One region of the Lysinibacillus sp. F12 genome, then DNA from elsewhere that is predicted to be linked to it. Evidence: riboswitches for the same ligand, from Rfam matches in the RefSeq annotation. Region 1 holds a riboswitch; the other holds the start of a gene.
What was found. Region 1 has a riboswitch for FMN ahead of ribE (riboflavin synthase). Riboswitches for the same ligand answer to the same signal wherever they lie in the genome.
Positions count from the first base shown of each region.

Region 1 (7,979 bases):
ACCTCCAACTACCACCATCAATAAACATAAAATAATTGCCAAAACAACGATAACATTCATTCTTTAACCCTCTTTCGATTAATAAAAAAAATAGCTGTATATTGACTGATAGGTATTGTCAGGACTACTCCAATACCCCCTGCAAGGGCACGAGCTAGCTCTAATGAAAGATTCAAGGATAGAGTGAGTCCTAATGTAGATGAATTTTTCAAATAGAGGATGACCATTGGTATGGAGCCACAAATATACGCGAAGAATAGAATGCTTGTAATGGTACCCATAATGTCTTTTCCAATCTCCTGACCAGATGCCTTTAAAGCTTGTAAAGAAATACGAGAGTCTTGTTCATATAGGGCGTAAATAGAAGAGGACATAGTAATCGCGACATCCATAACAGCCCCAAGTGAACCAATGAATAAACCAGCCATAAAAACAGTTCGGTAGGGACGTGTTAAAAATTGCATTTCCTCATAGCGTAGGCCGCTTTCTCCCGTCAACCACATCACAGCAGAGCTAATACTAAGGGCTATGATTGTCCCTAAAAGAGTAGCTACAATGGCTGCATATGTTTTCGTATTCAATCCACTAATCAGTAACAATGAAATAACAGTAAATAATAGGACACACACACCACTGATGAATAATAAATTGAGGCTGCCATGCTTTACGTAAAGGTCTAATGCAAATGTTAAAATACTGGCATTTACGACTAAGCTAATAATGGCAAATAAACCTTGTCTTTTTCCGATGATGAGTAGCGCAAAGATAAAAGTCCAAGTGATAATCATGATTGTTTGATCTCGTTTCAAATCGAGAATGGTCCCCGTTAAATCTGACTGTGTCGAATGTGCATCTATTGCGACAAAAATTTCATTGCCGACAAAGTATTCTTGATCAAAGGCTCCAGACGAAGAGTAGTCATTCATCAAATCAATTATTTGTCCTTTGTGCTGCCCATTTTTAAGTACAGCCTTAATTTGCTGCGTATACAAAGTATCGTCATTGTCGTACATATCTGTTAGAGGCTCTGATTCTACCACTTTGACATTCAATATTTCAGCAATCGGTCGATCATAAAATTGTTCATTATGATGAACGAAAAAGATCGATATTCCGCAGCCGAGTATTAATAGGGCAGAGAAAATACGTTGTTTAATTGTTAAGTTTCTTAAAAATTGCAAGGGAATGACCTCCTAGTGGACTGAATAGTCACTTGTACAGGAACGATTTTAACAATAGTAAGTTCCGATATATTATTAAGTGTAACGATAGGCGTGCCATATTCCAAGGCATATAAGAATAAGAACGTGAGAGGACATTTGTAATCTAGAAAGATTTATGGTAGATTAGTGGATACTATAAAATCGAAGGGAGGACGAAGTAATGGGAACTGTTTGTGCAAAAGGTTTAACTGAAATAGTGGTGAAATCTTACAATCTTTGTGGAGGTTTGCTGGCAAAGGGAGAAGTATGCCCTTTTTTAAGCAAATTTCATATCGATGCAGGTTCCGGTTGCTTCTAGCCTTCTTTAAAACTGATAGTATCCAATCAAATGAGATGTATAGATACAAAAACGCCGGTTCTTAACGGCGTTTTTTTGTTTAATAGTAAAATTTAACATGCCCTCTTGTTCATAGGAGGGGTGGAAGGTGCCGTTTTATGACGGCACCTTTTTTGTGTTTGAAAGGAGTGAAAAGTGATGTGTAACCTTATATGTCCATTTATTTCTTGAGCGATTAGCTTATTAGTAATGGATAAAATAAATAAGGAGATGGAAAAAATGATACTTCAATTAAATGGAATTAGTAAGAGCTACTTGGGAGAGCCCATTCTTTCTAACATAACGATGAAAATGGAACGTGGCGATCGGATTGGACTTATAGGTGTAAATGGAGCTGGAAAATCCACGCTACTAAAGATGATTGTAGGGGATATTCCTTATGATGAAGGCGATATTTATAGGGGGAAAGGAATTAAACTAGGTTATTTGCAACAGGATAGTGGATTGCAGCCAGACCATACGATTTGGACTGAAATGCTTGGGGCATTTACGGAGCTTCTAGAGGTTGAAAAGGAACTTCGAGAGTTGGAAATGCAGATGAGTGAGTCTTCTTATCTAAATGCCCCTGAAAAGCTGGAACAAGTGATGCAGAGATATGCTAGCAAATCCGATTGGTTTTCACAACAGGGAGGCTATGACATCGAGGCAAAAATAAATAGTATGTTAAATGGGATGGGCTTTAGTAGTACACCGACAGACACACTTATCGAATCATTAAGTGGTGGTCAGAAAACTAGACTGGCACTTGCTAAAATTTTATTAACGCAGCCGGATTTGTTACTGTTAGATGAACCGACCAACCATTTGGATTTTGCGACTTTAAATTGGCTGGAAAGTTATTTACGTGGCTATCAAGGGGCCATTCTTGTTATTTCACATGATCGTTACTTTTTAGATGCCCTTGTCCATGAGATTTATGAGATTGAACGTACTCATGGAACAAAATACAGCGGTAACTATTCTAAGTATGTGGAAAGCAAGACTAAAGATCGTGAACTGCTGGAGAAGAAATATACGATGCAGCAGCAGCAAATCACAAAAATGGAGGATTATATTCAACGGAATATTGCTATGGCTACTTCCTCAAAAAGTGCCAAGAACAAAAGGAAACAGCTTGAACGGATAGAACGTCTTGAAAAGCCGCACAAGAATCAAAAACATGCACAAATGACATTTGCTACTGATAAGAATTCACATAAAGAAGTACTGAAGGTAAAGGACCTAGTACTCTCCTATCAGTTACATGCGGGCAGAAAAATATTAATGGAAGATATTGAATTTTCATTATATAGAGGCGAACGGGTCGCATTAATAGGCCCAAATGGTGTTGGAAAATCAACGTTATTGAAGGCATTGTTACATGAATTAACTCCGGATCGTGGCGTTATTGCATGGGGAAATGGTGTGACAATAGGTTATTATGATCAGGAGCAAGAGTCATTACATCCTAATCATACAATATTACAAGAGGTATGGGGTACCTTCCCTTCGATGGAAGAGGCAAGAATACGGACAGTGCTTGGTAATTTTTTATTTACGGGAGAAGATGTCTTTAAAAAGATAGCCTCCCTTAGCGGTGGAGAAAAAGCGCGTGTAGCCTTAGCAAAGCTAATTTTGCAAAAAGCAAATGTACTTATAATGGACGAACCGACCAATCATCTTGATTTATTTAGCAAGGAAGTATTGGAGAAGGCGCTTTTGCAATTTGATGGCACATTATTATGCATTTCTCATGATCGTTATTTTCTTAATAAGCTAGCAAATAAATTACTAGCATTATCTCCAACTGGTGTGACCGCCTTTTCAGGAAATTATAATGATTATGTTCAAAAGTTAAGTCATTAAAGGACTAAGAAGCCACCTCTATAGTAATAGGTGGCTCAGACTGTAGACAAACTCAAAAAAATTTGAGAGTTTGACTACAGTCTTTTTTCTTTTACAATAAAATAAAGTAAAGCCGTTGATTTTCACTACAGGCGGACGCTTTCCGCGGGCGGGGTCGAGCTGCTTCCCTCGCTTCGCTCAGTCCAGGATCTCGACTTTCCCGCTTTTCCCGCAGGAGTCGCCGCCCTTCGTTCCCATCAACTTCTACATAGGGTATTGAAAAGTAAATTCTCCATGTAGACTATATATTTATTTGTTAGAGAATCAAATGTTGCCTGTTCTTCCATATACACGTCCTAAAATGAAAGATGGATTCTTCCGAAAGCATGAGTATATATGACGGGCATTATTATTGTTATCTTTGAAACAAGGGCAAATATTGAAGTATGCGACAACGACGAAGGAAGGATATCGCCAATATAAATCGAATCCTTTGATTTGTGCGAAGTGTCCAAGCCTTTCCCAATGTACAGAAAGTAAGCATCATCAAAAACTCATTCAACGTCATATTTGGGCGTCGTATGTGGAGCTATAGTAAGGGGTGGCACCTTTTTTAAAAAATACAGACAGAAGTATAGATAATATAATTAAATAGTGTTATCGTAAGAACTAGCTAAATAAAATGATCCTTCGGGGTAGGGTGAAATTCCCAATCGGCGGTGATGAAGTCATTCAAAGTCCGTGAGCGCAAGCTGATTTGGTGCAAATCCAAAACCGACAGTAACAGTCTGGATGGGAGAAGGGTATAAGTGTGAGCTTTTTAAATTCAATGTAATTTAAAAGGTCTATTTGATTATGCATTTATTACACTACTTCCCGCAAACTTGTAGGGAAGTTTTTTATTTAGCCAATCAATTGAATAGAAGATGTTCTTCGGGGTAGGGTGAAATTCCCAATCGGCGGTGATGAAGTTATTCAAAGTCCGTGAGCGCAAGCTGATTTGGTGCAAATCCAAAACCGACAGTGATAGTCTGGATGGGAGAAGAACAAATAAGATACTAGTCTATGGAAAAAATGTATATCCAAGTAGGCTTATTTATTGATGTCTTATACTCCCAAAACCCCTTTGTGAAAGGGGTTTTTCTTTTTATAGAAGCTTCAGAAGGGAGACGGATAGAAAAGAAAGAGTGACGGATAAAAGCTACGTAAATGAGTGAAAGCAGGTGAAGAAATGTTTACAGGTATTGTAGAGGATATTGGCACTATTAAAGCCTTGCAAAGCAATAAGAACAGTATGAAAATCACTGTTCACTCTTCAAAAGTTACAGAAGATGTAAGGCTAGGGGACAGTATAGCCGTCAATGGAGTTTGTTTAACGGTGACCCATTTTACGGATCAAGAGCTGACGATGGATGTCATGCCTGAAACCGTCAAAGCTACAAATTTACATCAGCTTGCAGTAGGCGATCCGGTTAATTTGGAGCGTGCGATGCCTGCGAACGGGCGATTTGGTGGTCATTTTGTTGCTGGCCATGTTGATGCAGTTGGGAAAATTTTACGAAAGCGTCCAGTCGCTAACGCGGTCTATATTGATATCGAATTGTCTGAGGAACTAACAAGTTTCTGTATTCCAAAGGGCTCCATAACGATTGATGGCACAAGCTTAACAATCTTTCATGTTGAATCGAATTATGTCACTATTTCACTGATTCCTCATACTTACAAGGAAACAATTTTAGGCATGAAAAAAATTGGCGCATTCGTCAATATTGAAACAGATTTAGTAGGTAAGTATATTGTAAACCAATTGAAGAACGGGCAAGACAAGTCTATGATAACAAGAGATTATTTGGCACGGCATGGTTTTTAAGATCACATAATAAGGAGATGACAAGAGTGCTACATGCAATTGAAGATGCCATAGAGGATTTAAAACAAGGGAAAGTGATTGTCGTGGTGGATGATGAAGATCGGGAAAATGAGGGGGATCTTCTTGCACTTGCTGAATATATCACTCCTGAAACGATTAACTTTATGGCGACTTATGGGAGAGGTTTAATTTGTACGCCGATTTCGCAGGAGCTAGCACATAAGCTAGAACTGCACCCAATGGTTCAGCATAATACGGATAACCATCAAACAGCATTTACCGTAAGTATCGACCATATAGACACAACAACAGGGATTAGTGCCTTTGAGCGGGCTTTCACTATACAAAAGATGCTGAAGTCTCAAGCAAAAAACACTGATTTTCGTCGGCCAGGACATATTTTTCCATTAATCGCAAAGGATAACGGTGTCTTAGAGCGAAGAGGCCATACGGAGGCGACCATTGATTTAGCTAAGCTTTGTCATAGTATTCCTGCTGGGGTGATTTGTGAAATCATGGGAGACGATGGTCACATGATGCGCTTTGAAGAACTGACAAAGTATGCAGCACATCATGGTTTAAAAATGATTTCCATTGAGGCGTTAGCCGCTTATCGTAGCCAAACATTAACAACAAACTACTAACAAAGGAGTTATAAAAAATGGGTCAAACATTTGAAGCACAATTAATAGGAACGGATTTAAAAATTGCAGTAGTTGTAGGTCGATTCAATGAGTTTATTACAAGCAAATTATTAGATGGAGCAATGGATGGGTTAAAGCGACATGGTGTTGATGAAGCATCTATTGATGTTGCATGGGTGCCTGGAGCTTTTGAGGTGCCTTTTATTGCGAAACAATTAGCAGAGACAAAAAAATATGATGCGATTATTGGTTTAGGAACGGTTATTCGCGGTTCTACAACACATTATGATTATGTATGTAATGAGTCGGCAAAAGGTATAGCAAATGTATCGTTAACGACCAATGTGCCAGTTATTTTCGGTATTGTTACAACAGAAAATATTGAACAGGCGATTGAACGTGCGGGGACAAAATCAGGTAATAAAGGGTATGATTCGGCAATATCGGCAATTGAGATGGCGAATCTACAAAAAATGATTGGCTAAGAACATACTGAATAGGTTATCACCGTACTGGTTGCTTGAATAATTTTTATATCCATGGGAAAAATATGCCTAAGTATATTTATTAAACGTCCAAGTTTTCATAAATGTACTAAATTTGAGCAGGCTCAGTAGGAGATGAGAAGTATTTCAATGGAACAAATGATGAATTTGAAAATGTTGAAATCACTATTTCAACGCTCTGCTGATGTGATATTCCAACAGTATAAATTTCAGCAACATACCGTCCATATGATAACCTGTGACGCCATGATAGACGAAGAACTTCTTCAAACCGTTGTAGTCGAACGTGTCCAATCCTTATTTAATAGTGGTTCTGATGAAACGTTAGAAGAACTAATTGAACAGCATCTTCATGTTCCTTATTTACAAAAGGTCATGAAGAAAGAGGATATTATTACAAGAGTCTATAAAGGCCACGTCTTATTATATTTTGAGGAAGATCACTTGATTTATTCCAGTGATATTTCAAATAGACCTAATCGTGAGCCTGGGGAAACAACGCTTGAATTAGTTGTGAAAGGGCCAAGAGATGATTTTATTGAAGATGTATTTATTAATATAGCTTTACTACGAAAACGTTTACCTACAAATTCATTTAGTGTAGAAACATTAGAGATTGGTCAACGCTCTAAAACAACGGTAGCTGTGTTATATATGGAAGACATTGTGAATTTGAATATGCTAGAACAAATCCGTTTACAATTACAAAAAATTGATACAGATATTGTCGTTAATGGCGATTTGCTGATGGAGGCAATTGAACAAACGGCTAAAGTTCTCCCTAGACATGATTATACGGGAAGACCAGATTTTGCTCTTCAGGCATTAATGAGAGGACGAATACTAATAATGATCGATGGCGTTTCGTATGCCATGATTATTCCGGCCAATATTATGCTGCTCTTTAAAACATCTGAGGACAATGAATATCCCATCATCGTTAGTTCAATGGAACGGGTGCTCCGAATATTTGGAATACTGATCAGTATGTTACTTCCTGGTTTTTGGCTTGCCGTAACCACCTATCATCAAGAACAGCTTCCATATCTTCTTCTTGCGACAGTGGTCGAGTCAAGAACCGGATTACCATTTCCGACAATACTTGAAATAATGATGATGCTATTTATGTTTGAAATGTTTCGCGAGGCCAATTTGCGTTTGCCTAGTGCGATTAGTGGTTCAATCAGTGTGGTGGGAGGATTAATCATTGGAGATGCTGCGATTAAAGCTGGTGTGACAAGCCCTTCGATGATTGTTATCATTGCGATTTCAAGTATTGCTGCATTTACACTAGTCAATCAAGCCTTTGTGACAGCAATGAGTATTTTCCGATTAATCATCATTTTATTTTCAGCTTTTTTGGGTCTGTTTGGATTTTTTATTTCAGTCTTTTTTATTATCCTTTATGCAGCAAATATGCGTGTTTTAGGTGTGCCCTATATAAATTTTAGTGCTGATTACGATAAGGGGGATATCGGCAAGTCCTTGCTACGTCTATCGCCAAAGAGCTATAGTCTACGACCACCATTCTTAAAACCACAAGATCGGACACGAACAGCTACTAATAAGGCAAAA
Region 1 is NZ_JBYMLP010000001.1:537,870-545,848, reverse strand. Features, by position in the region: gene AC3CH7_RS02880 (YibE/F family protein) at 1-60, opposite strand, end outside; gene AC3CH7_RS02875 (YibE/F family protein) at 57-1,181, opposite strand; gene AC3CH7_RS02870 (ABC-F family ATP-binding cassette domain-containing protein) at 1,780-3,405, shown strand; partial or broken gene AC3CH7_RS02865 (transposase) at 3,695-3,973, shown strand; FMN riboswitch at 4,067-4,192, shown strand; FMN riboswitch at 4,310-4,435, shown strand; gene ribE (riboflavin synthase) at 4,616-5,254, shown strand; partial or broken gene ribB (3,4-dihydroxy-2-butanone-4-phosphate synthase) at 5,281-5,889, shown strand; gene ribH (6,7-dimethyl-8-ribityllumazine synthase) at 5,916-6,383, shown strand; gene AC3CH7_RS02845 (spore germination protein) at 6,534-7,979, shown strand, end outside.

Region 2 (7,979 bases), 280 kb from region 1:
CCGGATGGCCGTGTTTTAATGGCTGCCCATGTTAATAAAAATATGTTCAGCATGAAGAAGGATTTAGATGCTGTTACAGCATTTGCTGCATTGCCTCCGTACAAAGATCAGTTAGAGAAAGAAGAGGCTGGCGAAGAGTCCACGGATGGTGGCATTAAAGAAAAGGAAGGTGACAACACCTTATGAGTTTGATTGACATAAGTGGAAACCTGTTATTTGTAGCTTTTATTGCTTATTTAGTTGCGACGTTATTATTTGGTGGTTCCATTAAGCAAGGGAATGCTACGGGTAAAAACACGGGTAAATGGGGTAAGCTTGCCATTGTGGTAACAATTATTGGATTTGTATCACAGCTTGCCTACTTTATTACACGATGGATTTATACTGGACATGCGCCAGTAAGTAATATGTTTGAATTTACAACTGCCTTTGGTATGTTCATTGTTGGTGCGTTTATTTTAATTTACTTTATTTATCGTTTATCTGCACTTGGATTAGTAGCATTACCAGTAGCACTTTTAATTATCGCTTATGCTTCGATGTTCCCGAAAGAAGTAAGTCCATTAGTGCCCTCATTACAAAGCCATTGGTTAACAATTCACGTAATTACAGCGGCATTAGGGCAATCTATTTTAGCGATCAGTGCTGTGGCTGGACTTATTTACTTATTAAAGGTTGTAGATTTAACGAAGCCTTCTAAACAGCGATTTTGGTTAGAAGCCGTTATGTACTGTCTTGTAGTAGTTGTTGGGTTTGTCGCTGTGACATCTACATTCAGTGCAATGGATTATGAATCTAGCTACAATTATGTGGATAAAGAAGGAACTACACGTAAAATTATTTACAATTTACCACCTGTATTCGGTATGAATGAGTATGAGGTGGTTGAAGAGCATGGCATGTCACCAATCGTAGAAATGCCAGCATTAATTAATGCGAAGAAATTAACAACTGTCTTCTGGTCATTATTAGTAGGGTCAGTATTTTATTTATTAATTCGCTTAATTGCACGTCGTCGAATAAGTGCTATTTTCCAACCACTTGTGAAGCGTGTTAACTTACAATTACTTGATGAAATTGGTTATCGTTCAGTGCTAATTGGTTTCCCTGTATTCACCCTAGGCGCTTTAATCTTTGCGATGATTTGGGCGCAAATTGCTTGGAGTCGCTTCTGGGGTTGGGATCCTAAGGAAGTATGGGCTCTTATTACATGGTTATTCTATGCGGCATTCCTACATTTACGTTTATCAAAAGGCTGGGAAGGTCAAAAATCTGCTTGGTTAGCATTAATTGGTTTCGGCATTATTTTATTTAACTTAATTGCTGTTAACTTAATTCTTGCAGGTTTACACTCCTACGCATAACCTGTGAAACAACAAGCCTTTTCGCTGTAGCGAAGAGGCTTTCTTTTCTTTTCAATATGTGTCACACCATGTACAATAGAAGTTAGAGAAAGATTGGAAGAGAGGGATCGTGAAAGTGTCAGAAAATATTTCAGTATTAGTAGTAGATGACGAGGATCGTATTCGCCGCTTATTAAAAATGTATCTGGAGCGAGAAGGTTACCTTGTTGACGAGGCAGAAAATGGTGAACAAGCGATCGAAAAATCTTTAGAAAAAGAATATCACTGTATTTTACTTGATATTATGATGCCTGAAAAAGATGGGCTAGAAGTGTGTGCAGAAATTCGTGAACGAGCAGCAACACCTATTATTTTATTAACTGCTAAAGGTGAGGAAGCTAATCGTGTTCAAGGCTTCGAACTAGGAGCAGATGATTATATTGTAAAACCATTTAGTCCTCGTGAGGTTGTGTTACGTGTGAAGGCTATTTTACGTCGTTCACAGGCATTCTCACCTACGACAAATGCATCCTCTTCAAAAGATTTAGTGGTGTTCCAGCATTTGATGATCGATCATGATGCACACCGTGTAACGGCTGAGGGCATTGAGGTTAATTTAACACCAAAAGAGTATGAATTACTTTACTTCTTAGCGAAATCGCCAGACAAAGTATTTGACCGTGAACAACTACTAAAAGAAGTTTGGCATTATGATTTCTTTGGTGATTTACGTACAGTTGACACACACGTAAAACGTTTACGCGAAAAGCTCAACCGTGTTTCTGAAAACGCTGCTAAAATGATTGTGACAGTTTGGGGCGTTGGTTACAAATTTGAGGTTGTCAATGAATAGAATATGGAATAGTGTTGTCGGGAAGCTATGGGTAACCATATTGCTTCTCGTTTCATTTGTATTATTTGTTTTCACGGTATTAATGCTTGAATTTCTTCAAAACTACCACATGCAGCAAGCAGAAATATCTTTACGTCAAACGGCTGCCACTGTGGCAAGTATAGTGGATGACAATGAAACAGCTGAATCGACTTCGGAACTATTAAAAGATATTTTACCTAAAGGCACCAATGCACTAATTGCAATTAGCCATGTAGAGGTATCCTTTGCCATGCAAGAGGGTGTCAATAAAAAGAAAATTCAAGATACCATTTTGGCGAATAAATCTTTCCGTGAAGTCTTTCAATCAGACGAACCCATTATTAAAGAAATGATGATGCCCTCCTCTACAGATCCAGAGAAAATGGAATCTTATGTAGTGCTAGGCTTCCCCTTGAATGTAGAAAATGCTGTACATGGAGCAGTTTTCATCTATCAGAGCCCCGATGCTCTACATAAAACGTCCAAGGAAACGACGAAAATTGTCTTTTTGGCAGCTTTCATAGCATTTGTCTTGACGACATTTTTTGCGTTCTTCTTGTCTTCTCGTATAACTTCACCACTTAGAAAAATGCGTGAACTGGCATTTGAAATTGCAAAGGGGAATTTTGAAGCAAAAATGCCTACCACTCAAAATGATGAAATTGGACAGCTGGCAGTTGCCTTCAACCAAATGGGTCGTCAATTAAAGCATAATTTAGAGGTTATCAATCAAGAAAATGAACAGCTATCAAATATTTTGACATCCATGACAGATGCAGTGATTACGTTTAATCGTGACCGTACAATATTATTAAGTAATCCACCAGCAGAACGTCTAATGCAAAAATGGTTTGTAAATAAAGGCTCACAAAGTGCTAAACCAATACCGCCAGAGCTTTATCATATGCTGGACCATGTACTCATGTTTGAGGATAAGCTAGAAGAGGAAATTGAAATGGATGGAAATTATTATACTTTTACAATTAGCCCTCTTTATAGTGGAGAAATCATTCGAGGGGCAGTCGCGGTTATTCGTGATATGACAGAACAACATCGCCTAGAAAAACTTAGATCTGATTTTATTGCGAACGTCTCTCATGAATTGCGTACTCCTATCGCCATGCTTCAAGGTTATTCTGAAGCATTGATGGATGATGATTTTATTCAAGATCAGGAAGAACGTAATGAAATTACAAAAATTATTTATGATGAATCCAAACGAATGGGTCGCCTTGTCACTGATTTATTAGATTTAGCACGCATGGAATCGGGGCATATGACGCTCTATAAAGATGAATTACCGATTAATTCTACATTTGAACGTATTACTCAAAAATTTGCACAGGTGGCAAAAGAGAAGCATGTTCATCTACTATTCGATAGTGAATTTAATGACGACGCTATGATTAATATAGATGAGGATCGTATCGAGCAAGTACTCACGAATTTAGTCGACAATGCATTAAGACATACAGATGAGGGGTCTGTCACGGTAAAAGTAGAAAAGGAGCCAACATTTGCTAAAATTTCTGTTCAAGATACAGGACATGGTATTCCTCAAGATGATTTACCTTATGTCTTTGAACGCTTTTATAAAGCGGATAAGGCACGTACTCGATCTAAGGGTGGTACGGGACTTGGCTTAGCCATTGCACGAAATATTGTAAAGGCACACTCAGGAAATATTATGGTAGATAGTGTGCTTAAGGAAGGTACAACCTTCACATTTTATTTACCGTTCGATTAATAACAGGGTTTTGTTATTAGTTGGCTGTAACTTCTGCGAAAGTAAGACGACAAATAATATAGAACGGGGGTGGAGTGCATTGAATGACTCCGTGTTCCATCGACTTTACGATGCCTATCATCAAGACGTGTTCCAGTTTCTAATCTATCTAGTAAAAAACCGTACACTTGCTGAGGATTTAGCGCATGAGGTTTATGTAAGAGTATTGCGCTCATATGATCAATTTGCAGGCAATAGTAGTGAGAAAACATGGCTTTTTGCAATAGCCAAAAATGTTGCGATTGATCATTTTAGAAAGCAAGCTGTTCGTCAGAAGCATTCGCTTGATTTCTTTGACTGGGAAACGGAACAGCTCCATTCAAACACACCATCACCGGAGGAAATGCTACAGGCCAGTGATGAATTTATGCAAGTAGCGTCAGTATTAGAAAACTGTACTGGCGACCAAAAAATGGTCATTATTATGCGTTATTTCCAGGATTTATCGATAGCAGAAACGGCGCAAATACTTGATTGGACAGAAGCAAAGGTAAAAACAACCCAGCATCGAGCCATTAAATTTTTAAGGCAACAGCTACAGCCGATCAGAGAACAGGAGGCGAAACGGCAATGACACATAAGCCATTTGATGATGAGCAGCTTGAACATGTACTGAACAATGCCCCTAAGCTTTCTGACCACCGTTCGAAAGAAGATATATTAAATCGGTTAATGGCAGATGCTCGCTTGCAAGATAATATCCACCTTCAAGAAGCTATGCAAGAACCTATAGAAGATGAACCATCTCAACAGGAAGATCCTATCATTAAAAAGCCTGCGACAAAATCGAAGGTACGTAATATGCAGATTTTTATGAGTGTAGCCGCAGTCTTTGTGCTAACAATACTCGTTGGCACAGTATGGAAGAATAATCAAGGTGAACAAAAAGATCAAGCGAGTATGCCTGAAACAGCTCAGTATTCTACGATGCAAGAGGATTCAGCGGCAAAGGAAGCGGCAACGCAGGATGAAATGCTGGATTCCAAAAGTATTGTCGCGGAGCATGAGCGCATTTTATCTTTACGTACCTCTGTCTACGAGGAGGATGTAAAGGATGCTGTCGTTTTCCGTATTGGTTTGGCAGGACGCGATGCGGAAAGTGTTCCTATGACGTATGTTATCCCAAATGAACGTGTTGCTACTGATTTTGGAGGAGAGAAGCCTTCTACCTTACGGATGTATGAAAAGTATGCTCCGCAAATTGACGAGGAGGCTAAAGGGTTTACAGAGTATCATCCTTATAAAGGTGAGCTGAAGGAGAAGGATGATAAGCTCATCCATGTCTTGCCAAAGGAAAATGACTATGATGTTGCCTCTGCTACAGTTAATGAATACAAAGGCACAATGGAAGATACCTTCTCGGACTCTGAATATTCCGAAGTAGAAATACAAAATGAAGATGGAACACCCTATGAGTTTTCTCAAGAAGGTGAGCCAAATCAAGCGATGTCTTTAACTAATGCCAAGCGTTATAATTATTACTTGTACCAAGATACTAATGGTGCAGAATATTTATCACCAGATTTCCGTCAAACTTTTGAGACAGTTACAGAAGCACTTACACAGATGAAAAATAAAAATGATGATGTCTATACATCCGTTGTGCCTGAAAATGTGACATACACAGTCAAAGAACAAGAGGAAGGTGTAGTTGTTACCTTTGATATTCCGCTTGATTTAACATCTATGGAGCCAATACGAGCAACTCAATTAATTGAGGCCATGATGTTGACTGCTGCTAGCTTTAATCAGCAGCTACTTTTAGATAATGTTGTGCAAGAAAGCTGGGAAGGGTTTGATTTGAAGGGTTATTTACCAAAGCCAGTGGGACCAAATAAACAATTTTTACCATAGTCGAAGGAAGAATAAAAAAGAGAGGCATTCCCATATAGCGGGAATGCCTTTACTGTTTATAAAACATAGCAATTTAATCGGATTTTTTTGAGCAGAACTATTTACTTTTACTTCATAATTCATTATAGTAAAGCTGTAGTATAAAATAATATGATTCATCTTCGGGGCAGGGTGAAAATCCCGACCGGCGGTAATAGAGTGGTAAATCGCTAGTGAATTTATTCATTAGCTCGATTGATTTATTTTTAACTCTTCAGCCCGCGACCTGTGCGAATTTTCGCATGGCTGACTTGGTGGAATTCCAAGGCCGACAGTTAAAGTCTGGATGGGAGAAGATGAAGGTACGATCGTCATTCATTGTCATGAAATAAACTATGACCGAGCGCTTTTTTGTATGGCTTATTTAACGGTGCTCAAAAATTAGTTGATGAGGACGTTTATTCGTTATGCCTTTCTCCCTTATGCTTTATTAAACGCATAAGGGTTTTTTCATGAAACAATTGAAAGATCGTCACCTTTCTTCTTGCGAGATTGAATCAGCAAAGAGGAGAGAGCTTTCTATGAAGAAAAATGTCAAACTTCAATCGTTTATTACGATTGGCATGCTGAGCAGTATTTCGTTTTTATTAATGCTTTTTAATTTCCCAATTCCACCATTCCCAGCATTTTTAGAAGTGGATTTCAGTGATATGCCTGCCTTACTTGCGGCAATCACGATGGGACCTGTAGCTGGTATTTTAGTAGAGTTGTTTAAAAATGTGTTGGATTGGATTTTCTCAGGCACTCCAACAGGCGTTCCCGTAGGGCATATGGCTAATTTTGTAACAGGTATTTTATTTATATTGCCAGTAAGCTTTATTTTTAATCGCTTTAAAACAATTGCTGGTCTTGTTGGAGGTTTAGCAACGGGAACAGTTGTGATGGCAGTAGGAATGAGTATTTTAAACTATGCTGTATTTTTACCAATGTACACTTACTTTTTAGGTATGGAGCCTGTTGTAGGTGATTCATTATATAAAATGATTGTCGCTGGTATTTTACCATTTAATATTGTCAAAGGAATTTTATTAACGGGTATTATGGCGTTATTATTTACAACAATGCGTAAATGGATTGACCGCCAGCGTTCTATGTATATAACAAAATAAATTGTACTAAACCTCGAGTGAAGAACTCGAGGTTTTTTTTATGAGATGAAATGGTGGAAGGAAAATAGAAAAAGGTAATAGGTTGTCGAGATATCACTAGTTCTTTTTTAGTAATACCTAGTCGAGAACTCTATTTTCATGTAGAATTAGAGATGAGTTTAGAATGTTTGAGGAGTTTGAAGAGATGAGTGGAAAAAAAGGACAGTGGTCTAGTAAGTTAGGATTTATTTTAGCATCAGCGGGTGCTGCAATTGGACTAGGAGCGATTTGGAAGCTCCCGTATGTAACTGGGCAAAGTGGTGGAGGCGCGTTTTTCTTAATATTTGTGCTATTTACATTATTAATTGGGCTCCCGATGCTATTATCTGAATATATATTAGGGCGAGGTACGCAGTCTGAGGCAATCACTGCCTATAAAAAAATTGCTCCTACAAAGCAGGGGTGGGCATGGATTGGCCGAATGGGTGTTCTCGGATGTTTTTTATTACTAACATTTTATAGCGTTGTCGGGGGCTGGATTTTTATTTATAGTGGGCTAGGATTAACAGGTGCTGTCATTGACCCAGCTATTGATCCTGCAGAGCTATTTGGAAAAATAATTGGTACACCTTGGATTACGCTTGTAGGTTTAGCTTTGTTTACATTAGCAAATGTACTTGTTATTTCTTTAGGAGTCCAAAATGGTATTGAAAAGGCAAATAAATGGATGATGCCATTGCTCTTTATTATGTTCATTGTCCTTGTGATACGTGCTGTCACATTAGATGGCGCCATGGAAGGGATAAAATTCTTTTTATGGCCTGATTTCTCGAATATTACAGGGAAATCTATATTAGAAGCTTTGGGGCAATCATTTTTTGGATTAGCAGTAGGATTTTCTTGTCTTGTTACATACAGTTCCTACCTCAAAAAAGATGTAAGTCTTCCGAATTCGGCAGGCTCCGTAGTTATGCTGACGGTACTGGTTTCATTTT
Region 2 is NZ_JBYMLP010000001.1:815,967-823,945, reverse strand. Features, by position in the region: gene resB (cytochrome c biogenesis protein ResB) at 1-186, shown strand, start outside; gene ccsB (c-type cytochrome biogenesis protein CcsB) at 183-1,364, shown strand; gene AC3CH7_RS04230 (response regulator transcription factor) at 1,480-2,196, shown strand; gene AC3CH7_RS04225 (ATP-binding protein) at 2,189-3,964, shown strand; gene sigX (RNA polymerase sigma factor SigX) at 4,044-4,577, shown strand; gene AC3CH7_RS04215 (hypothetical protein) at 4,574-5,857, shown strand; FMN riboswitch at 6,011-6,198, shown strand; gene AC3CH7_RS04210 (ECF transporter S component) at 6,418-7,005, shown strand; gene AC3CH7_RS04205 (sodium-dependent transporter) at 7,190-7,979, shown strand, end outside.
Region 2: it holds a riboswitch for FMN, as region 1 does, so the genes downstream of both, AC3CH7_RS04210 (ECF transporter S component) here and ribE (riboflavin synthase) in region 1, are expected to answer to the same signal.